DNA from 2 places in the Halobacillus sp. BAB-2008 genome. Region 2 is predicted to be linked to the other one. Evidence: riboswitches for the same ligand, from Rfam matches in the RefSeq annotation. Region 2 holds a riboswitch; the other holds the start of a gene.
What was found. A riboswitch is a leader RNA that binds a small molecule or an ion and turns the genes downstream of it on or off. The one in region 2 is predicted to bind S-adenosylmethionine.
Positions count from the first base shown of each region.

Region 1: it holds a riboswitch for S-adenosylmethionine, as region 2 does, so the genes downstream of both, D479_RS04835 (5-methyltetrahydropteroyltriglutamate--homocysteine S-methyltransferase) here and metK (methionine adenosyltransferase) in region 2, are expected to answer to the same signal.

Region 1 is NZ_ANPF01000017.1:9,729-22,010, forward strand. Features, by position in the region: gene D479_RS04835 (5-methyltetrahydropteroyltriglutamate--homocysteine S-methyltransferase) at 1-973, opposite strand, end outside; SAM riboswitch class I at 1,057-1,160, opposite strand; gene D479_RS04840 (PfkB family carbohydrate kinase) at 1,345-2,454, shown strand; gene D479_RS04845 (pseudouridine-5'-phosphate glycosidase) at 2,451-3,389, shown strand; gene D479_RS04850 (malate:quinone oxidoreductase) at 3,521-5,023, opposite strand; gene D479_RS04855 (YesK family protein) at 5,585-5,878, opposite strand; gene D479_RS04860 (LrgB family protein) at 6,008-6,697, opposite strand; gene D479_RS04865 (CidA/LrgA family protein) at 6,694-7,059, opposite strand; gene D479_RS04870 (GGDEF domain-containing protein) at 7,157-8,278, opposite strand; gene D479_RS04875 (alpha/beta hydrolase) at 8,418-9,320, opposite strand; gene D479_RS04880 (replicative DNA helicase) at 9,450-10,781, opposite strand; gene D479_RS04885 (hypothetical protein) at 10,768-11,106, opposite strand; gene D479_RS04890 (DnaD domain protein) at 11,103-11,807, opposite strand; gene D479_RS04895 (Nramp family divalent metal transporter) at 12,044-12,282, shown strand, end outside.
Region 2 is NZ_ANPF01000052.1:20,568-32,849, reverse strand. Features, by position in the region: gene D479_RS12565 (class I SAM-dependent methyltransferase) at 1-52, shown strand, start outside; gene D479_RS12560 (tetraprenyl-beta-curcumene synthase family protein) at 74-1,150, opposite strand; gene D479_RS12555 (alpha/beta hydrolase) at 1,167-1,946, opposite strand; gene D479_RS12550 (gamma carbonic anhydrase family protein) at 2,007-2,525, shown strand; gene metK (methionine adenosyltransferase) at 2,562-3,758, opposite strand; SAM riboswitch class I at 3,973-4,087, opposite strand; gene pckA (phosphoenolpyruvate carboxykinase (ATP)) at 4,405-5,994, shown strand; gene ytkD (RNA deprotection pyrophosphohydrolase) at 6,042-6,509, opposite strand; gene D479_RS12530 (hypothetical protein) at 6,707-7,018, opposite strand; gene menC (o-succinylbenzoate synthase) at 7,088-8,194, opposite strand; gene D479_RS12520 (o-succinylbenzoate--CoA ligase) at 8,191-9,645, opposite strand; gene menB (1,4-dihydroxy-2-naphthoyl-CoA synthase) at 9,730-10,548, opposite strand; gene menH (2-succinyl-6-hydroxy-2,4-cyclohexadiene-1-carboxylate synthase) at 10,607-11,404, opposite strand; gene menD (2-succinyl-5-enolpyruvyl-6-hydroxy-3-cyclohexene-1-carboxylic-acid synthase) at 11,404-12,282, opposite strand, start outside.

The DNA of each region.
Region 1 (12,282 bases), on a different contig from region 2:
CATAGTCGGATGCCTCTAAGATCCGGGCTTTGATGCGGTCCGGGTCTTCCAGTTCGCCGGTCTTCGATGTAATCAGGCCGAGGACGACCGACAGATCCGGGCGGTTGACGTGACGGAGCGGTTCGAAGCCGCCGGAGCGTTCATCATCGAATTCCAGGAACAAGCCGTCGACGTCCAAACCGTCGAAGATCGTCTCCGACAGCGCTTCATAGCTCCCTGTCGTCATGAAGGTCGAACGGAAGTTTCCGCGGCAGATGTGCATCGTGATCAACAGGTCTTCCGGACGCTCTGCAATCGATTCGTTGATCGAACGGGCACACAGGGTAGCGGCACGTTCCGGATCGCGGCCTTCCGCAGCAATCGCTTCTCTGCCTTTTTCCGAGAAAAAGCTTGCCCAGGCGGTATCATCGAGCTGCAGGTAGCGGCACCCTTCTTCGTAAATCCGCTGGATGAATCCTTGGTACGCATCCACCAAATCCGCGAGCAGCGCTTCATCCGTCGGGTAGATCTCCCTGTCGATGTCGGCACGGAACAGCAGCATGTTAGGGCTCGGAATCGTCAGCTTTGCGACGGAATCGCCGGCGATCTCTTTCAGGAAACGGAAGTCCCTGATCGCCGGATGATCCGTGAACCCGACCTTTCCAGTCACTTTGACACCGCGCGCCTTCGTCTCCACCCCGTCGAACTGAAGTCCCTTCTCCTTGTCGTAGCCTTCCACTCCATCGAGTCCTTCAAGGAAATCGAAGTGCCACCAGCTGCGACGGAAATCCCCGTCTGTCACGGCAGGAAGTCCTGCCTCTTTCTGTTTCGCGACAAGCTTCGTTATCTCTTCGTCTTCGATCCGGCGCAGCTCTTCTTGGGAAATCGTCTCCTCCGCTTTCTGCCGGCGCGCTTCCTTCAAACGCTCGGGTCTCAGGAAGCTCCCGACATGATCGCCTTTGAATGGAGCTCGTTTGATGGTTGAATTCGTCATCTCTATCATCCTTCTTCCGTTGAAATTAAAAAAATCCACACTTCTCACCATAAGAAGAGCGGATTACCTGCGTATCTAACCTCTTCTCATCTGCAAGCACGTACGCTTCTGGAATTAGCACAGTACCCGTCAGGAGTCTGCTGCTAAGGCTTCAAAGGGCCAGTCCCTCCACCTTTCTCGATAAGAACGTTTATCTATGAAGTTGTTAGCCCCACTATACAGCAATTCCCAAACGATTGGCAACCCGTTGTCGGAAAATTTTGTCGATAAGTCGGACGTACGACCTGTCTCTGTTTTATTGCTAACTTTTTCCAATTCAGCTACTTTAAACATATGTTCCATGAATCAAACATTTGTCCGGAGGGCTGTCTATGTTACCAAACAAACTGACCGACCGCGAACGTCAGGTCTATGAACAGATTGCAAATAACCCGTATATTTCCCAACACGACCTCTCCCAAATCCTCGCCTTGTCCCGGTCCACCGTCGCCAACGTCATCTCCCAGCTTGTACAGAAAAACATTCTGCTCGGCCGCGCCTATGTCCTGAATCATTCCCGTCCTGTCCTCTGCATCGGTGCCGCCAACGTCGACCGCAAGTATCACTGCCTGGAGCGCTTCGACTATAAGACATCGAATCCGGTGCGGTCGACCGCAAGCGCCGGCGGCGTCGCCAGAAACATCGCAGAAAACCTCGGGCGCCTCGGAAACCGGCCGACACTCATCACTGCTGCCGGCAGAGATGCCGACTGGGAAATCATCGCCCGCGCCTCTGCCGAGTATATCATAATGGACGGCGTCCTCCATCTGCCGGACCGGAACACAGGCACGTACACCGCTGTCCTCGACGAGCATGGAGAAATGACGATGGCCTTCGCCGATATGGCTATTTACGACGCTGTTCTTCCGGAGGAGATCCGTCGTCACGAGAAGAAATGGAAGCAGGCCGAATGCGTCATCGCCGATTTGAACTGCCCGCAGGAGACGCTCGCCTTCCTGCTTAAGGAAGCAGCCGCCGACCACACGCCGGTCGCCTTCATCACCGTCTCGATACCGAAAATGAAGCGGCTGCCCTCGGATATCAGCGGCCTGACGTGGCTGATGACGAACGTCGAAGAAAGCGCCGCACACTTCGACATTCCCATTCAAAACGAAGCCCAGTGGAAAGACGCCGTTGAACACTGGCTCGCCTGCGGTGTCCGCTATGTCACGGTGACGTGGGGCAAGCGGGGTGTCATGGTCGGGGAAAGCGGCGGCAGCATCCGCCACTATCCCGCCCCTGCCCTCGACACGACCGTAGACGTCACCGGCGCCGGAGATGCATTCTCCGCTGCTGTGCTGCACGCCTGGCTCGACGGCAGTCCACTGTCCGAAGCCGTCCATGCCGGACTGAAGAGCGCCGCCCTCTGCGTCCAGACGACAGCGACCGTCCATTCCGATTTGACGACCCATCTATTAAAAAAACAGGAGGAGTTCCTATGAATCTCAATCCCTATCTCTCCCTATCACAAGAAGTGAACGAAGCTTTGGAAACAGGAAAGCCTGTCGTCGCCCTCGAATCCACCATCATCTCCCACGGTATGCCGTATCCTGAAAACATCGAAACGGCGAAGGAAGTCGAGCGGATCATCCGGGATAACGGAGCCGTCCCGGCGACGATCGCCATCCTTGACGGCCGGATCAAAATCGGACTGACAGCGGAAGAATTGACAGCGCTCGCCTCAAGGGATGATATCACCAAAGCTTCCCGTAAAGACCTCCCGTATCTGCTTGCGACCGGCCGCTCCGGTGCGACGACGGTAGCCGCAACGATGATTTGTGCCGACCTCGCCGGCATCCGCCTGTTCGTGACCGGCGGCATCGGCGGCGTCCACCGCGGGGCCGAAACGACGATGGACATATCGGCAGACCTGGAGGAGCTCGCCAGGACGAACGTCGCAGTCATCTGTGCCGGTGCGAAATCGATCCTCGACCTCGGCCTGACCCTCGAGTATCTGGAAACGAAAGGAGTACCAGTGATGGGGTATCAGACCGACTCCCTTCCTGCCTTCTTCACGCGCACATCCGAGTTTGCCGTCCATTTCCGCGTCGATGACGCAGAGGAAATCGGGCGCATCCTTCATACGAAATGGGAGCTCGGTCTTCAAGGAGGAGCCGTCATCGCCAACCCGATCCCTTCCGGTCACGCCCTTGATGCGTCCTACGTGACGGGCGTTATCGAAGCGGCGCTCGTTGAAGCGAAGCAGCAGAGCATCACAGGCAAGGACGTCACACCGTTCCTGCTGGATCACGTCAACCGCGCCACCGAAGGCAGAAGCCTCGCCGCTAACATCGAACTTATCAAAGCGAATGCCGGACTCGGAGCCGCTGCAGCCGTCGCTTTTTATGAACAAAAGAAAAAAGCCTATCAGCGATAGGCTTGTCCAGGAAGAAGCTTTGTTTCCATCCGCCGGCGGGAAAAGGGGGTACCTTTCCCCTTCTCCGACCCGATCGGCGACTGCTTTTGGAAAACGATATGCTTCTTATTTTTTCTTCTTTCTATACACCCCTAACTAAAGATCAGTTCCTTTTTTGCCAGACCAAGCGCCTCATCTGTCGTACGGTGGATATCCTGGATCATCCGCGGGTGATCGACGAGCGATACGCCGTAGGATGGAATCATCTTGGCGAGCTTCGGCTTCCATTGATCGATATGGTCAGGGAAGCAGCGGTTCAGCACATCGATCATGACGTGCACGGCTGTCGACGCCCCCGGGGATGCCCCGAGCAAAGCCGCAATCGAACCGTCCGCACTGTTCACGACTTCCGTCCCGAACTGGAGCGTTCCTTTGCCGCCTTCCTTCGTATCCTTGATTACCTGGACACGCTGGCCGGCAACGACGAGGTCCCAGTCGGAGCTCTTCGCATTCGGGATGAACTCCCGTAAAGCATCCATCCGCTGCTCCTTCGACAGGAGTACCTGCTGAATCAAATACTTCGTCAGCGCCATTTCCTTCATTCCCGCTGCAAGCATCGTCAAAATGTTGCCCGGTTTGATCGATGTGAACAAATCCATCAATGAACCTGTCTTCAGGAACTTCGGCGAGAACCCTGCGAACGGACCGAACAACAGCGTCTTCTGATCGCCGATATAGCGGGTATCCAAGTGCGGCACCGACATCGGCGGTGCACCTACAGGAGCTTTGCCGTACACCTTCGCTTCATGCTGTTCGACAATCTCCGGATTCTTGCAGACAAGGAACTGCCCCCCGACAGGGAAACCACCGATTCCTTTGCCTTCCGGGATGCCGGACTTCTGCAGAAGATGGAGACTTCCACCACCCGCACCGAGGAATACGAAATCCGCCTTCCGGGTTTCCAGCTTATCGTTCTTATCATCGTACATCTTCAATTCCCAGCGGCCGTCGTTCGTCCGATATAAATCCTTGACGTGGTGATGATGCTGCACTTCCACCCCTTTGGCCTCCAGATTCTGAAACAGCTTCCTTGTCAAGGAACCGAAGTTGACGTCGGTACCGCTATCCATCTTCGTCGCCGCGACCGGTCCGTGAGTATGGCGGTCGTTCATGATGAGCGGAATCCACTCTTTCAACTGCTCTGGATCTTCCGAATACTCCATCCCTTTGAAAAGAGGATTTTGTGACATCGCATCATAGCGCTTCTTCAGGAAGTCGACATTCTCTCCTCCGAAGACGAGACTCATGTGGGGCAGTGGCCGGATGAACTGTTCCGGGTCCTTCAACTGGCCGGTCTTCACCAAATGAGACCAGAACTGTTTGGACACCTGAAACTGTTCATTGATCGAGACAGCCTTCGTCATATCGATCGAACCATCCGCCTTTTCCTTCGTGTAATTCAACTCACACAAAGCCGCATGGCCAGTCCCTGCATTATTCCATTCATTCGAGCTTTCTTCTCCGGGCGTTCCGAGCTTCTCAAAAACGGTAATGTTCCAATTTGGGGCTAATTCTTTCAAGAGTGAACCGAGGGTCGCACTCATAATGCCAGCACCTATCAAGATCACGTCTGTTTTCGTTTCTCTGCTGCTCATATTAACCATCCTTATATCATGAAATTTGCAGAAAAGATGCCGAGGTCACAAAATCGCACCTCTCCTGTCATTTAATGACCCTGTCTCTATGATACCGCTTTATACACCGAAAAGTCACTATTATCTAACAATTATATACAATTTTTCATATCGGAAAACGGCAGGAAAGGCGTCTGTCCGCACATGACCAAGGAAAAATACGTTCTCCGATATAGTAAGAAAAGAAAGCATGTCCCGTGCATGCAAAAAACACATGGGACGAAAATTGGAATCGTGCTACCATTTCCCATAGAAAGGGTGCTATGTATCTTCCTGAAACCATGACAAAATAGGTTCCGGATCTCCTCACATTTTTACTTTTGTATCAGAAGAAAGGATGCTCGCCGTGAAGGGCGGAGGGAAATGGGCAGACTCCGACGGGATTAGCGGAAGAGGTGAGACCCCGGAAGAGCGCAGCGATGAGGAGGCTCACCGGCCGCCCCGTGGAAAGCGTCCCATTTCCCGGAGCCCGTCCCTCTTACCTGAAAATATTTTTTTCAAAAAGCAGAAGAGAGGCGTAGATTACGCCTCTCCTGATTCCTTCTCCTTAAGCAGCTGCCGTCTCTTCCTGGCAACGGTCGAAGCGACGACGGCATAGCCCATCAAGAAGATGGCAAGCAGACTGTACGCCGCTCCTTCAAAACCTCGGATCATGACGAAGCCGACAAAAAACAGGATGGTGGCAGCCAGGGCCGCCAGCATCGTCGGCAGCATCTTCACCAGCAGCGGCAGATTCTTCTGCGCCAGCCAGTACGAGAGTATCACGACCAGCACCCCGGGAATCGTCGCAACGAGAAATGGTCCCCCAATCATCATCCTTTCCGCCTCCAATCCGATTAGATTAAGCTAATACTATCCAATATTAACCCGTTCAGCAAGGGGCATTCTCCCAATCTACAAGAAACGAAAAAAAACGCCGGAGTCTCCGACGTTTTTCGTCATTTTTCATAGTAGTAACAGGGACAGACCAGGGGCAAGGATCGACACGATGACGGCGCTCAGCACCATGGCGATCGTACTGATCGAGCCTTCCAGCGTATCGCGCTCCATCGCCGTCGCTGTTCCGATGGCGTGGGAGGCACTTCCCATCCCGACGCCGCGCCCGATCCGGTGCGTCAGGTTCGTATAGCGCATGACGAACGGATGGATCAGCACACCGCCGATGCCGGCGATCATGACGAAGACAGCGGCGAGCGGCATCGCACCGCCCGTCGATTCGGCAATGGACATCGCAACAGGCGTCGTCACGGATTTCGGGACGATCGAATGGATGATCAGGCTGCTGAATCCTGCCCACTTACTGAGGAGCAGACCTGACGTGATGCCGACGATGGCACCGATGAACGTACCTGTGACGATCGGGACGAGCATACGCTTCAGAATCTCCCTGTATTGATACAACGGATACGCAAGCGCCACGACGGCCGGCCCCAGCAGGTGATCGATCCATTTCCCGCCTGTCATATACGTTTCATACGGCAGGTGGAAGACGAGGAGGAACGCGATGATGATCACCGTGGAGACGATGATCGGCGCCGTGTACATCCGGTTGTGCTTCCGGTAAACGAAGGTCGCCGCCTTATAGGCAGCCACCGTGAGGACGACCATGAAGATTCCGATACCTATCTCCTTCATGCTTCCTCCCTCCTTCTGACCATCCGCTGGGTGACGACTCCGGAGAGCCCCATCACAAGCGCGGTGCTGAGAAGGCCGATCACGATCAGAAGCAGCCCTTTTCCTTTAAAGACGTAAGCGTAACTGATGATACCGACGGTCGCAGGGATGAAGAAGAACGGGAGGTTCGCGATCATGAAGCCCGTCCCTTTCCGGAACCACTTCTCCGGTACCGCCTTCAGCATCAATAATACGAATAACAGAAGCAGGCCGATGACGCTGCCGGGAATGAACAGGTGGAGCGCCGACTGGATCCACGTCCCGATCAGATAAATAAGATAGAGTCCGGCTATTTGTAAGAGAATCTTTGCTGCTTTTGACACAATGAATCCTTCTTTCCTTAATGAACTTCCAACCCCTAGTATAGTACGCTTCCCGTCTCAGGTCACCGTTTTTGCAGGTAGAAAAATGCCCCCGATGTTACGTAAGCGTCTTCTTTTGCCTGCCCATGCGCTTGAACTCATACATCTTCCGGTCGGCTGCCGTGTACAGTTCCTCTGTCGACATGCCCGGCTCATACGCTTGATAACCGTAGCTGAAACGAGTCTGGCGGAGAAGCGCCTCCTCCTGCCGCTTCAACTTCCGCTCGACTTCCGTGACCGCAGGCACGACGTTCCGGATCTCCTTCTCGACGACGACGATGAATTCATCCCCGCCGAGGCGGGCGCAAAGCCCTTTGTGCTGGAAGACCTTCTTCAACACACGGGCAAAGCCGACGAGAACCTGATCGCCCTCTCGGTGGCCGTATTTATCGTTGACTTCCTTGAAATGGTTGAGATCGATCAACAGTATGCCGAAGGGACGACGGATCTCGATCAGGTGATTGACATAGACTTCATAACTCTGCCGGTTATAGAGCTTCGTCAGGAAATCCTCCTCCGTCGTCGCCGATTCAAGAAACGTATAGGAGACGAGAATCCCGATCACGATTGCCGTCCATGAGAAATAGATCCGCGATTCGAACAGCTGGACGACCATTCCGACGATCGGCAGCGCAAAGAAAAGGAGGAAGAGACCGGTGACATACGAGGGCAGCCGCTTTCGATTCTTAATAACGAATGCGAACATATAGACATATTGACTGCCGAGGACGACGTAATGGACGTCTTTGAACGCGGCGCTGCTGTATTTATTGATGCCCGGTTCGACGTCGAAGTAGATAGGATGATAGATATTGATGAGAAGGACAGCAAGCGTCACGATGCTGAGCTGCTGGTAGTACATGCGTTTCTGCACACGGGAAGGATCTTTGAAAAGGTGGTAATCGACATACGACAGCATCAGACCGCCGAGGACCGGTCCGATCAGGAACAGGAGGAAGTTGGTCGAATACTCGAGTACGAATGCCCCGGGGAACAGCTTCTTGTCGAAAATCCACGTCATCGGTTCGAGAACGATCGCACAGGCGGTCGCTGCCATGATCGTCTTCAGCACCTTCTTCCCGAAGCTCTCCACCTTGGACTTCGCCCGCATGATCATATACAGGACAGCCAGAATGACAAGGGCAAATAGATTGATTTGAAACTGCACGATGATCTCCATACACCGCTCCCCTATACCGATAGATTTTCTTCTTACTTTCTACCTTTCTCCCATACTCTCCTGCATCCCGAACAGCAAAACGTCCTTTTTCAGTAAAAAAACAACAAAAAACGCCCTCATCCGAGGACGTTTTTCACCATCATTTTCTTTCAAGGAATGCACGCATATAACCATTGACCTCTGCCGGCTTCTCGTGGTGCGGCGCATGGCCGACCCCCGGCATACGGTGGATCGTGATATCCGGAACATACGCTTCGATCCCGTCCAGGTTACTGTTCTCAAAAGCGATATCGTCATCGCCCCAGATCAGGAGTGTCGGCGCTTCGAACGTGTCATACGGCAGGCGGAGCGGCTTCTTCAGATGCTCCTCGAACGGGAAGAAGGAAATCGCCCGGTAATAGTTCAGCATCGCGTTCATCGCTCCCGGCTGTGTCCAGGCATCGACGTATTTCTGCGCCTCCTCCTCGGTCAGGTAGCCTTTCTCGAGCCCCGGATAGGTCACAATCTTCTTCACCCGCTCCGCATCATTCTGAAGCAGGAGCTCATGCGCATCCGGACGCTGGAAGAATCCCATATAGCTGCTCGCTTCCCGCTGGGCCGGATTCTCCGCAAGCTCCCGACGGAACGTATGCGGATGCGGCGCATCGAACATGATCAGTTTTTTCACATAAGAAGGGTCCGTATAGGCAAGCGACCAGGCAATCGCACCGCCCCAGTCATGCGCGACGAGGATACATTCCTTCTCTCCGAACGCTTCGATCACTTTCTTCACATCATCAACGAGAATCTTCATCTTATAAGCCTCGACATCCTCCGGCTTATCGGAGAGGTTGTAGCCGCGCATATCGACCGCGACGACCTTATAATCCTCCGCGAAGGCTTCCATCTGATGGTTCCAGTTGTACCAGAAGTACGGGAATCCGTGAAGGAACAGCATCAGCTCTCCTTCTCCTTTGGTAACGTAATGAAGATGGACATCATTCACTTTTACATAGTCTTCTTTCCACATCTGCCTCATCCTTTCTGCTAAAACTTTCCACATCGAGACACTTTACTCCTCCCCCGGAATGGAATCAATGAAACAGACCTCTCTACTGAAAAAACAGGAAAGGAAGACTAACAATCAGGGAATCACGGAAACGATCTGAGCGGAAGGTCACAGAAGAGGCGGTCAGACAGTCGGAGTCGGCGTGTTCTTTTTTTGAAGTAAAAACGTTCCTTGCTCCGGTAAAGCCTCCAGACTCCCCTCTCCCCGTTCTTCAAATCTACCGAACTCTTTGCGGAAATACATTGGAATGTCTCCAACCGGGCCGTTCCGGTGCTTGCCGATATGGAGATGGATTTTATCCTTGTGTGCTTCATCCTGCGGGTCCTGGGATTGGTAGAGGAAAGTGATCATATCGGCATCCTGTTCGATATTGCCGGATTCGCGCAGGTCAGACAGAAGCGGAGGCTTCTCGCGGCGCTGGTCGACCTGGCGGGAAAGCTGGGATAGGAGGATGATCGGAATGTTATATTTCACCGCCATTTTCTTAAGGGAGCGGGTAATGTGGCCGATTTCGAGGTCGCGGCGTTCATGGCGGTCATTCGTGGACATCAGTTGGAGATAGTCGATGATGATCATCGGACGCGGAGGTTTATGTCTGCGAAGGTAAGCTCTCGTATGAGCGTGGATATCCTCGTAGGTAGGGGCGTGGGTATGGATGTCGAGTTCCCATTCGGAAATCCGCCCGACCGATTCCACGACGCCTTCATAATCGCTGTCGCTGAACATCCTCGACCGCCATTTCCTGCCGTTCACCGACGCATCCGCCGAAATCATCCGCTGCAGCAGCGGCTTGACGGCCATCTCCAGGCTGAAAATCTGGACACTGCCTCCGCCCTCACAATGATTGGCCGCAAGATGAAGCGCATAGGCCGTCTTCCCCATCGACGGACGGGCCGCCAAAATCACCAAATCGCCGGGCTGAATGCCGCCGGTTTTAATATCGAGCAGCTCATTACCTGTTCCATAACCGGTCTTCCCCTTCTCCGCTTCATCCATCTCACGGACGATTTCAAGCAGCGTTTCTTCGATCTGCTTGTCGGTGCAGTCCAGACTCAACTTGCGGTATTTCTCCGAGAACTGATAGAGTTCTTCGATTCCGTCATCTGTCGGGTCGTTCATATAGCGGGTACAGGCCTCTCCCAACGCCCTGTGACGATAGGCATCGAGGACGAGCCGCTGATCGTGCCGGAACGTAGTGGTCGTCGCAATCGATCCTGCCAGTTCCGCCAAATACCCGACGCCTCCCACTTTGCCGATTTCTCCCTTCAGCTCTGTCGTGACCGTGAGGATGGTGACCGGCTCGTTGCGCTCATGGATATTCTTCATCCCCTCATAAATCCGCCTGTGCCCGGGATTCGAGAAGTGGACCGGAAACAACAGCGCATCCTCCATCAATCCCCCATCCAACAAAATCGATCCGATCACTACTTGTTCTGCCGCTTCATTTATAAACATCCTGCGTCACCTTCCTCATCAGATTTTTCATCGCTTCTTCGAATTTCCGCTTCGTTTCCATGGATACTGCCGCCGCTTCCTGCGCCCATTTCCGTTCTTCTTCCAGCTGATCCTCCACTTCTTCCGGATACGACGCAATGTCCACGAGCCGCGGTGGAAAAGGATTCTCCCACACATACGCCGTGAGACGCTTCATTACCGGTACATACTCCATCTTCTCGATTTCCGGGACAAGCATGGCGATCGTGTTCTCAGTAAGCTGGAATTTATCCGGATAGAAATCCTTGATCGTCTTCAGCACCTTCACCGCTTCTTCATACGTCATTGCTCCCGCTCCCTTCGGAATGCTTCGAACAGGTCTTCACCGCCGCCTGCCTTCTCCTTCATCGAGTCGATGCGGTACACATCAGCGACCGTCTTCACCCCGTCTGCCGCCCACCGTTTCAGGATCGCTTCACAATACCGGAAGAAATGCTTGTTCTGCTCCACGGACCGTTTGACGGCCTCGATCACAAGCCTGTCCGAAAGCTCCTCACACCAGTAGGTGATCCGTTCGATGATCAACGGATTCAATGGGCCGATATGCTGCTCGTAGAACGTATGAGGATCGATCAAAGGAGCGTCCGCCTCCTCATGCTTGTTTTGTTTCTTTTCCTTTTGTTTATATAAAGGGGCTGTCCCACGGGCCGTACCATGGTCCGGCTCAAGGGCCGTTCCTCCGGCCGAACCGGTAATCTGTTCCGGCCCCAGCTGCGAGATCATCTCATACACCGGAGCACGGTTTCTCGCAACGAAGGTATGCTTGATATACCCCTTCTCCTTCAGCTCCTTCCGCGCCCGTTTGAAGGACGTCTCCGACAGGCGTGCCTTCGTCATGAGCACCATCGACGGCAGCGCGAACTCCTTCTTCCACCCTGCTTTGTTGTTGAAATGCATGAGCGACACCCAGAGGATCGCTGCTCCTGCGCTCATCTCCTCCATCTCCAATCGGTCCAGGAACACGTTCAACTCTTTCAAATAATTCATCCTTCCAACTCCTTTCATTTTCTGGAGGACTATAAAAAGCCTCTCAATCTATAATCGAAAGAACCTCGCATTTTGGTGTCACGTTTTTGCAAAAAAAATATTTTTTTCTGAAGAAATTCGAAAAACGATTCTGTTTACAAACCTAAAAAGTGGGAATATAATAGTCGTGTGTTAAGTTTTTACCTCAGGCAACTTTTTATGATAAAGGCAAAATATACAGAAACAGGTGAAGAAACATGAGTAGTACCAGCACAACCACATCCGCAGCAGAAGCGGTGCTGCGCGGGGATGTAAAGGGGCTGAAGCGTCTCCTTCCGTTCCTCGGACCCGCGTTCATCGCAGCCGTCGCCTACATCGACCCCGGGAACTTCGCAACGAACATCGCCGCAGGCTCCACCTACGGCTACCAATTGTTATGGGTGATCGCCTTCTCGAATTTGATGGCGGTCCTGATCCAGTCGATGTCCGCGAAGCT
Region 2 (12,282 bases):
CATCAATCAGAAACGTAAACCACCATTTATATTAGCTGTAGAAAAGCATTAATACAAAAAACAGCCTGGACGATTACAACTCACGTCCAGGCTTTAATTTGTGATACATTTTGGTATTCAGGTAAAAGAACGTCGCTTTCTTTCCACTCGTCTTCAAGAGTTCTTTAACAAAGCTCTTCGCATTGGCAATACGCCCGACTTTTCGATCGGCCAAATACATTCCAACAAGCCCTTCATGAACCATCTCATGGAAAGCGGCGTTTGGTAACCGTTGAATCTCTTCGTTCGTTCTCTCGACGAAATACTTGAACCTCGCCCGCATCTCCTCTTCGTGCTCATAATAGGAACAAAAATTCAAATCCCCTTCCTCTTCATCCTCCTCCTGATCAATATAGTAATCAAGGAGAATGTGAAGCCCCTGCATGAATGGGAAATAGCTTCTTGTCACCTGCTCTGCTAAAGAAGGGTCAATTCTTCCACCAAGAGTATAAGAGACAAGGCAGAAAATACCAAGGGTAGAGCCCGTACATGCCGAAAATTCATACCATTTCAGTTGCGGCCAGTCCTTCTGGTGATCTTCAAACCATTGCTGTAACCTTGGAATACGTTCCTCTTCCACCACATGTTTATGTACTTGAAGATCGCTGTAAAGGGAACCAAGATTCCGAGTATGCTCCAGGACTATGTCATAGCCTTCCGCATTCCGAAGTACGTCCTGACAAGTTTTCACAAGGAGATGGAGGTAACCGGCGTCGTCTGACTCCTCACGATATTTATAGTAGTCTTGTCTTTCATTCCCTGGCGTCAGCGCATCCGCCATCGCCTGATGGAGCATGCGGAAATCTTTCGGATCCATCGATGTACTTCTGTCACATAAGTTATCAAGATAATCACTAATGGTTTGATAGGCTACGATAAAACGAACCGCTTCGTCCCTTCTCTCCCCTGCAAGCACTGCATAAATCGACCCGCCTTCACAATGGAACGTTTTGCTTTCAATGCTGGCAAGTGCCTGTGTCCTTAATTCCGGATCTGGTATTTGACGCGCCCGATCAATCCAAACGTTCAATTCTCTATGAACGGAAGGAAAGATATTTTTGTACACATGGTACATGAGATGCAGGGCGTTACTCGGTACATTTGCTTTCATATGTTTCCCTCCCTGTCTATTTCTTGAGTTGCTGTTGTAAAAATCCAAGTGTATAAAGGTACACATCTTCCCACTCCGGCTCATTGAATAGTTCATGGAATAATTCCGGCCATTCTTTGTATGTTTTTTCTTTAGCATCCACTATATGAAACCATTCTGCCGTTTTTTCCGCCACTACCAGTTCGTCACGTCCCGCCTGCAAGACAAGAAGAGGTACATCCGGAAACTGGTTAACGTCCCGGAAAGCCAGACGGGAAGCACGTTGAAACTCCCGGTACCAACGCACAGAGACTTTCTTAAGGACAAGTGGATCTTTACGAAACTGTTCGACTTTCACGGTATCCCTTGTAATCAATGAAGGGTCTTGGTTGGCATCCATACGTAAAGAGGGCGCTATGATATTCAATAGGTAGGACAACCATTCCACAGGCGCACTTACACTGCCTTTAATAGCCAATGCAGGAGACGAGAGGATGATACCATCCATTTTCTGTTGCAGCTGTTCCATTACCCGCACCGTTACAAGACCACCCATACTATGACCGAGCAGAAATATTTTTTTATCGGGATCCGCTTCCCCGATCCAGCCCTCTACTGTCTTTATGTACTCCTCAAAGGAATGGATATGACCTTTCCTTCCGGGTGAATTTCCCTGGCCAGGCAGATCGCCGTATATAACATCGAAACCATCTTTATGAAGACGATCCGCCAACCGCTCATATCTTCCACCATGTTCAAATGCTCCGTGGACGATAATGATAGTGCCGTCTGATGCTGGAGATTGCTTTTTATTCACAGTCTATCCCCCGTTCCATCTGCTATACTATCCTTAACTAATATTATAAGGGGGTTTACTATGATTTGCGAATATAAAGGAAAGCGCCCGTCTATACACCCGACGGCTTACATCGCTGATGATGCCGTTATTACAGGAGATGTTTTTATTGATGAAGGAGCAAGCATCTGGTTTAAAACCGTCATCCGCGGGGATGTAGCTCCGGTACATATCGGCAGGAATACAAATGTACAGGATCTCAGTATGCTTCATCAAAGCCCGGGTCAACCACTCATCCTTGAAGATGGCGTGACGGTCGGTCATCAAGTGACCCTGCATTCCGCACACATTAAGAAAAACGCGCTGATCGGTATGGGATCCCTCATACTCGATGGAGCGATAATTGGAGAAGAAGCTTTCATCGGCGCCGGCAGTCTCGTCCCGCCGGGAAAAGTTATCCCTCCAAGGACGCTCGCTTTCGGCCGGCCCGCGAAAGTAGTCCGGGAACTGAACGAGCATGACTATCAAGAGTTGGAAAGGATAAGAACCACTTACATAGAGAAAGGAAACTATTATAAACAGCAGCAAGAAAAAGATTAAAAACAAAAAAGTACCCTTGCGGGTACTTTTTTGTCCTTAATTGAAACGAGATTTTAATTGTTCTGCTTTGTCCGTCCGCTCCCAAGGGAACTCAATATCCGTGCGGCCGAAATGACCATAAGCAGCCGTATCACGGTAGATAGGTCGACGCAGATCCAGCATCTTGATAATACCGGCAGGGCGCAGATCGAACAGATCACGCACAGCTTCTACCAGCTTCTCTTCCGATACTTTTCCAGTACCATTCGAGTTGATGGCAATGGAAACCGGCTGCGCTACACCTATTGCATACGCAAGCTGCACTTCCACAGCGTCTGCAAGTCCGGCAGCTACGATGTTCTTCGCAACATAGCGGGCTGCATAAGCAGCAGAGCGGTCCACTTTCGTCGCGTCTTTCCCGCTGAAAGCACCTCCGCCGTGACGGGCATATCCGCCATACGTATCCACAATGATTTTTCTTCCCGTCAAGCCGGCATCCCCTTGAGGACCGCCGATAACGAAACGACCTGTCGGATTGATGAAGTATTTCGTCTGCTCATCAATGAGCTCCGCCGGTACAACAGGACCGATCACATGGTCGCGCAGATCTTTCTTAATCTGCTCCAATGTAATTTCTTCCGCGTGCTGTGTAGAAATGACAATGGTATCTACGCGGACAGGTTTATCCAGCTCATCGTACTCGATGGTCACTTGTGTCTTCCCGTCCGGGCGCAGGTAATCCAGCGTGCCGTCTTTACGGACATCCGAAAGACGCTTGGACAGTTTATGTGCCAGTGAAATAGGAAGAGGCATTAGTTCTTTCGTTTCATTATTAGCAAAACCGAACATTAAGCCCTGATCTCCAGCTCCGATCGCTTCAATCTCATCGTCGCTCATCTTGCCCTCGCGGGATTCCAATGCTTCATCCACTCCGCCTGCAATATCAGGGGACTGCTCATCGATGGCAGTCAGAACGGCACACGTATCCGCATCGAAGCCGTATTTGGCTCGAGTATATCCAATATCTTTAATTGTTTGACGAACGATGGATGGGATGTCTACATAAGTATTTGTACTGATCTCTCCTGAGACGAGCACAAGTCCCGTGGTCACTGTTGTCTCACATGCAACCCGAGCATTCGGGTCATTTTTTAAAATTTCGTCTAAAATGGCATCAGAAATCTGGTCACATATTTTATCGGGGTGACCTTCTGTAACTGACTCTGATGTGAATAACCGGCGATTGGCAGGCATTCTGAAAAACTCCTCCTTCTGTAAGTACAAAGTATTAGACGGAACTCTTTACCAGTATGTGCAGAAACGAAAAAACGTTTCCTTCGTTCATGCTTCATCCACAACCATTAGAGCTTTATATAGGAATCTATACCGGATGACCTCCGGCTCGGATATTTCTCCATAAAAAGAAAAAACCCTTCCTAATGTCGAGGAAAGGGGCTGCTTCCTTTCGCTCTTATCGTCCAAGAAGGAATTCGTTCCTTCCTGCTTCAGGTTAGCACCATGCCATTCTCATGACGGTTGCTGGGTTTCAAAGGGCCTGTCCCTCCACCAACTCTGGATAAGAGAGTTTCCGTTCTTCGTTATCGTATCGAAAACCATGTAACATGTCAATCAGATTCCACCCGTATCCCCGACCAGGTACGGTTTTTAGGGATCCTTACAAAACCAAGGACCCACCACCTTTTCTTTCCATTTATAAACGTTCACACCGGAAAAAACATAGGATAGAAATAAACCATCCGGATTTTAACAGGAAGCCAATATTTGTTCACAAAATATTGGAAACAATTTCACCAAATAGTATGGACTATAAAAATGAATGTGTTATACTAATTCCATCTTAAGGATGATTAAATTATTTGACAAAGGCGGGTCGACTTATATGAGTACCATTAACCAAATGTCTGAACTTAACCTATTACTAGCTCAAGAAAATGTCCATCACCAACTTTCCGTTCCGCACTTGGTGGAGAAGATCCTCTCTCGCAACGAAGGCACATTAACAGAAAAAGGTGCAATTCAAGCGACTACTGGTACTTACACCGGCAGATCACCAAAAGACAAATTCATCGTCAAAGACGACACGTCCGAACAAAAAGTGGATTGGGGTACAATCAATACTCCGATTGACGAGAGTACTTTCGTTCAGCTTTACCACAAAGTTCTTACGTATTTAAAGAAGCGGGAAGAACTCTTTGTTTTCAAAGGGTTTGCCGGCGCAGAAACACGGTATCGTCTTCCCATCCAGGTCGTGACAGAGTTTGCGTGGCACAATCTTTTCGCTAAACAGATGTTCATTCGTCCAAATACGGAAGAGGTGGCAGATCATGAAGCGGAATTCACGGTTATATCCGCTCCGACCTTCAAGGCTGATCCTGAAGTGGACGGGACAAATTCAGAAGCGTTCATCATGATTTCCTTCAAACACCGTATCGTCTTAATTGGCGGAACCGAGTATGCCGGGGAAATCAAAAAATCGATTTTCTCCGTCATGAACTATATTCTTCCGGAGAAAAACATCCTGCCGATGCACTGTTCAGCGAACGTTGGTAAAGAAGGCGATGTCGCTCTTTTCTTCGGGTTATCCGGAACGGGCAAGACCACCCTTTCTGCAGATCCTTCCCGCCGTTTGATCGGGGATGACGAGCATGCGTGGTCGAACTACGGCGTCTTCAATATTGAAGGCGGTTGCTACGCCAAGTGTATCAACCTTTCTAAAGAAAAGGAACCACAAATTTACGATGCGATTCATTTTGGATCGGTTCTGGAGAATGTCATACTAAGCGCAGACTCACATGAACCGGATTATGACGACACAAGTTTGACAGAAAACACTCGTGCGGCTTATCCGCTTGAACATATATCCAACACTGTACAGCCCAGTGTAGCTGGTCATCCAAATGCGATCATTTTCTTGACCGCTGATGCTACAGGCGTTCTCCCTCCGATCAGTAAGTTGACGAAGGAACAGGCAATGTACCACTTCCTGAGCGGATATACCAGCAAACTCGCAGGTACAGAAAGGGGAATTACAGAACCGCAGGCGACATTCTCCGCCTGCTTCGGCTCCCCATTCCTTCCGCTTGCTCCATCTAAGTATGCAGAAATGCTTGGCGAGAAAATTGATCAATTCCAGACCGACGTCTATCTAGTGAATACAGGATGGTCCGGAGGGTCTTACGGGGAAGGACAGCGGATCAAGTTAAGCTACACAAGAGCTATGATTCACGCTGCGTTAGAAGGAGAATTAAGCTCAGCGGAGACGTATAAAGATCCTTTCTTCGGTTTACACGTTCCCACCCACTGCCCTGGTGTCCCTGATGAGGTATTGTCACCTCGTAAGACATGGACAGATAAAGAGGCCTACGACCTGAGCGCTAAAGCGCTTGCCGAAAAGTTCCATAAGAACTTTGAGAAATTCACTTATGCGAGCGAAGCAATCAGGAAAGCAGGACCTTCCTATCATAGCTGAACATCATAAAATATCCCCCACGTGGTCACGTGGGGGATATTTATTCTTCAGATATGACGCTGAATACGTTTCATGCATTCCGGAAGGACTTCATCCTTCATCATAAAGCTGAAGCGCTCATTCACTCTCATGTTCTTTGGGAGATGTCGGAATAAGACAGGGCCGTGTGTTTCAAAATAGTGTTCCTGATCGGCCAGTTCAGATATGACGGCATAATATACGTTCTTTATGACCGTGCCACCTTTACCATCCACATGGTATTGACCGATATACGTCAACTCTTTAATTCTCGCACCTGTCTCTTCCTGAACTTCCCGCACAGCTGCCTGATCTGCTGTTTCGCCCTCTTCGACTTTTCCTCCGGGAAATTCGAACCCTCGATCCTTATGTCTCGTCAAAAGCCATTGGTCCTTATAACGGCAAATGACCCAAACATGCTTCGGAGTTGCAGAGAACGGATGATCCTCAAATGATAGTCGAACAGGGTTCTGGTAAAAATCATAAAATGTTTTCATGTTTGCTCCACTGCCTTTAATCCTAGTTATACGTTCTTGATGGTACCTGTATAAATCGTACCATAAGGATGTATAAATACAAACCGGTGCGTTTCGATACTCTGCTGCTATTTGTATTATTCCTTTTGAAATACTCCTCTAAACAAAGGATTTCATACAAAAAAAGCCGCTCCAGTCTAACGGAGGGGCTTTTTCCATCAAAGATCCAACACGCCCATCTGGACGATGTGATCTTTCGTTTGATCATCACCTAGTTCATGAATGCGCTGGAAAGCCTTCTTCATGTCCACATCCGTCTCATCATTATCCTCATCTTTATGGTAAGGCATGAATGGGATATGCGCTCGATAGAAGGACCGATTGTCCGCATTATTGATTTCATCGAAAATTTCACGAAGGCCGATCACTTCTTCCTCTGTCGCGTAAATGATGAAATCATCGTTGTTCGCATCATGATTCAGGGAGATTTCCCTTGTCCCAATATTGATATAATACTTGTTTCTGTCCATCCTTCGCCCTCCTTATATTCTTATTGTGGTCGAAGAAGGACGAAGTTATTACGAAAATCCCCGGGGTGGTTAAGTTGCCTTAGCTTCATAAGAGTGATTAGTAACGAATTCAAGGTATTCCCTGTCGACGTCTATTCCAATTCCAGGGCCCTCCGGCACACGGATTTCTCCCCGATCCATGATAATTGGTGGTTGCACAATATCTCTTTCGAAATACCGTGTGGAGCTCGATAAATCACCCGGGATAGTGAAATTAGGAAGTGTTGCAAGTGCAAGGTTGTGTGCTTTGGATACACCGGATTCGACCATCCCCCCGCACCAAACAGGCACTTCCCGACGCTCGCAGAAATCATGGATTGCCTTTGCTTCGGTCAAGCCGCCCACCCTGCTTATTTTCACATTCACGATGCGGCAGGACTCGAGCTCTACACTCTGGACAGCATCATGAAAAGACATGATTGATTCATCGAGACACAGGGGTGTCCGCATTGTCGCCTGCAGTTCTTTATGATAAAAGAAGTCGGCGGGTTGGAACGGCTGCTCAATCATCATAAGACCATATTCATCCATCTCTTGAAGTCTGTGAAAGTCATCCGGTCCATATTGACCGTTGGCATCAATCATTACCGGAAGATCCGGCGCTATCTTTCTAAGTGCTTCAATTGTTTCTTTCTCGCAGCCTTTCCTCACCTTTAACTTGTATCTTTCGTACCCCTCCAGCTTCAGTGCCTCCACTTCTTCCCGAAGATTATCCGTCAGACTCAGCACAGCACCAGCCTTGACGCTTTCGCGAATGCCGCCGAGCAGTTTCTTAAGACTCTTATTTTCCTTCTTGCCGTAAAGATCCCACAAAGCTCCTTCAAGACCTGCTTTCGCCATTGGGTGGCCTTGAATGGGTCGGACACCTTCGGCGAAGGCTGCAGGTGTCTGCTCTTCCAATCCAAATAGAAGAGGTATCAGGAACTCTTTCAGTACGTGAAAAGCGGTAACGATCGTCTCTGATGTGTAAAAAGGAGACTCAAAGGCAGTGACCTCCCCGTAGCCGATTCTTCCTTCCGGATCTTCCGCTTCTACGATGAGAAGCTTCCTCCGATCGATGCTTGCCTGATGAGTGATGAAAGGCTTCTTTAACGGGAGCTCAATGGTGCGGATACGTACAGCTTCGACCTTCATCATACATTCCCTTCTTCCACTAAAGATAATAACTTTCGGCGAAGCAGTTTATTCGACGCGTTTCTGGGAAGTTCATCGACCCAGTAAAACTGTGCAGGTACTTTAAATTTCCCAAGACGCTCCAGACAATAATCCGTGATTTCTTTGTCTCCTGTCGCTTTATCACCAACAAGGAAAGCGACAGGAACTTCTCCCCACGTATCATCCCGTCGTCCTGTGACGCCGGCTTCTTTTATCCCGGGAATAGATGTTAGGACGCTTTCGATTTCCGCGGGGTACACATTCTCCCCACCTGATATAATGACGTCTTTCAAGCGGTCCACCACATAGAGAAACCCGTCATCATCCTTATAACCGAGATCCCCTGTCCGAAGGTATGTCTCTGCATTCCGGTCCCTATTATAGTAGCCTTTGGAAACCATCGGGCCCTTTACCAGTATCTCCCCCACTTCACCATTCTGGTGCGAATCTATGACCAGATCGGCCATACTCAGGGCTTTCCCGGCAGAACCCATTTTTGCCAGGGCGGATTTCGGACTTAGCGTAGCGATTTGTGAGGAGGTTTCCGTCATTCCATACGTTTGAAAAACTGGAATGTACCGATCTTCTGACTTTCGAAGTATGCTCTCCGGTACAGGACCACCGCCAAGGAGCATACAGCGGAAGCTGGACGGATAGCGGGACTCTCCCATTTCTTCCAACAGCCGCTGCAGCATGACAGTAACGACCGACGCGTGAGTAACGCCGTCTTCTTTGATAGCCCGATTCACGACAGATGCATCGAATTTCTTCAACAAATAAACCGGCATTCCGTAAATAACACTTTTCATAAGAAGAGAGAAGCCGCCTACATGGAAGAACGGAAGACAGGTCAGCCATTTATCATCTGAATGGAGTCCAAGATTCAATGAAGACGCCACAGCACTGTACCAGTGATTTCCGTATGTGTGCATAACCGCCTTCGGGCGCCCTGTAGTCCCGGATGTGTACATCATTGTGTACACGTCTTCGAAGTTCAAATCTCCCTTCAAACCTGACGTCGTCTGCGCTACCGGCAGCGAACCCAAACGGTGTACGATAATATCAAGACCTTGAACAGACGTCCGGGCTGTCTGTTCAAACTCTTCACCGATGAAGAAGTGATTAATATGTGCATCTTCCAGTTGGTAACGGATTTCTGGAGCAGTCAGTCTTGTATTTATTAACACAACAACTGCACCGATATAGCTGATTGCATGGATAAAGACAGGATACTGCAGATCATTAGTGTGAAGGAACGCCACATGGTCTCCATCTTTCACCCCTGCCGCTTTCATACGGAAAGCCATGCTTCTGCTTCGTTCTCTCAATTCCTGAAACGTCAAGCCTTCTCCGTTTGGTGTTTCAAAAGCGTTCCCATCTGGATTAAGTTCTGCTTGTTTATCTAACCAGTGAGGTATGATCGTCGTCATCATTACTTCGCTCCATCCTTTTTAAAACTGAAAAAAGGGGCTCCCCGATACAACGGGACGCCCCTTTCTTTACCATATGGTTGATGATCAAGGGAAACGAGGGAACTGATCGAAATCAGGTTTTCTCTTCTCCTTGAAGGCATCGCGGCCTTCCTTCGCTTCCTCTGTCGTGTAATACAACAGGGTAGCGTCTCCGCCCATTTGCTGCAGACCTGCCAATCCATCTGTATCTGCATTGAAAGAAGCTTTCAAGAAACGAAGAGCCGTCGGTGATTTCTCAAGGATTTCACGGCACCATTGTACCGTTTCAGCTTCAAGATCCTCTAATGGAACCACTGTATTGACCAGTCCCATATCTTCCGCTTCCTTGGCACTGTATTGACGGCAAAGGAACCAAATTTCACGCGCTTTCTTGTGGCCTACCATACGCGCAAGCAGACCTGCACCATATCCAGCATCGAAACTTCCAACCTTTGGACCTGTTTGTCCGAAAATCGCATTGTCCGCTGCGATTGTAAGGTCACAGACAACGTGAAGCACATGTCCACCGCCGATAGCATAACCGGAAACCATTGCGATTACCGGCTTTGGAATGACGCGGATCAAACGTTGGAGATCAAGGACGTTCAGGCGTGGAATCTGATCATCCCCTACATAGCCGCCGTGACCGCGGACTTTCTGGTCTCCACCTGCACAGAATGCATCGTCTCCAGCACCTGCAAGGACGATAACTCCGACACGGGAATTGTCACGTGCACGTGAGAATGCATCAATCAATTCGTTAACCGTTTGAGGACGAAACGCATTTCGCACTTCCGGACGGTTGATCGTGATTTTAGCAATTCCGTCTAGTGTTTCATACATGATATCTTCGTATTCGCGCTCTTGAATCCATTCAAAAGACATAACTTATTCCTCCTTAAAAGTACACTTTCCGTTCATGAAAAACGGTTTCATTACTCACTCATTTTATCATGAAGCCATCTACAATTTTAGCAAAAATTTTTGGTTTCTCAAGGTGTATTGCATGTCCAGCCTTTTCCACCACTATGTAGGATGCTTCAGGAATACGCTTTTCCATCCTATCATTTATTCGACAAAACTTCTCGTCAAGCGCTCCAACGACAAGCTGCACATCCATCTGAAGGTCCGACATACGCTCCCACCAGGAAGGTTGATGACCGGTTCCCATACCAAGTAAAGATTCCCGGAGCCCCCCCGGATCCTGAGCAAGACGTTCTTCGCGTATCGCCGTCTTCGCCTGTTGAGAAAGACGGTCCTGGGTACGGAACAAAGGGATGTTCTCCCAATAAGATACGAATGCATCTATTCCTTTATCCCTTATCATTTCCGCCAACGTTTTATCCTTTGCCTGTCTCGCCAGCTGCTCTTCCGTCGTTTCAAGCCCGGGTGAAGCACTCTCCAGCAGAAGTTTCTCTACCCGTTCTGGATAAAGGGCTGCAAAAGACAACGCAGCCCTCCCTCCGAGCGAATATCCGAGAACAGCCGCTCTCTCCAGCTCCAGTGCGTCGAACAAAGCGTCAAGGTCCCGGCAGAATTGCTCCATCGTGACCACTCCGAGCGGACCGGTCCGGCCATGCCCCGGCAGATCCACCTTGATTAACCGGTAGTCTCCGTCCAAAGCAGCACACGTTTCATCAAACGTTCGTGTACTACCCGTGAATCCGTGCAGCATAACCAGAGGAAAGCCTGTTCCGCTATCTTCCACCCAATAGGACCGTCTGTTAATGGTGTATCTCATCACTTGCTCCCCCCGGATAAGATGGAGGCTTCGACTTTCGCCCACTTCTCTTTATGGAAATCAACGTGGGTGCTTCTGTCCGTTCGCACTTCAATAACGGATAAACCCTCCTTCTTGTAGCTTTCGGCAAGTGCATGACGATAGGAATCCCATGTTTCCACAACGTGATGTCTACCATCGTACAAAGCAGTGACCGCCGAAAGATCAAGCCCCAGCGGAGTGCCGAACAACTCCTCGAAGTGATCCTGTTGTTTAGACTGAGGCAGATAGGAAAAAATTCCTCCTCCATCGTTGTTGATCACAACAATCGTAAGAGGGAGTTTTTTGTGTTTAACGAGCCAAAGACCGTTCATATCATGAAAGAAGGAGACGTCCCCAATCAGAAGCGTCGTTCTCTCCCCTGATACGGTCGTGCCGGCAGCCGCAGAAATGACACCATCAATGCCGTTCGCACCTCTGTTAGCCATCATCCTTACCTGCTTTGGTGTGGACATAAAGAAGCTGTCTACGTCTCTGATCGGCATGCTGTTTCCGATAAAAAGATTAGACTGGTTCGGAATGGAATCCGCCAGATAAACGACGGCATGGCCTTCGTTGAGACTTTCATCCTCCTGAACAAGCATTTCGGCTTTCGCCCTATTATTCATTTCCTGCCAGCGGGAGAGCCATTCCGTTTCGACATTATCCTCCGGAAGATGATCCGCCAACTGCTCACAAAACATCACAGGATCCGCCCAAATGTAATGAGCATCGATGCCGGCAGGCTCCCGATGACTAGGGTGTTCATCAGCAACGAAATGCTCTACCTGCTCCCCGAATTTCTGTACCCATTTCAAGTAAGCCTTGGAAACCGGCATGGCACCGAACCTTAGAATATA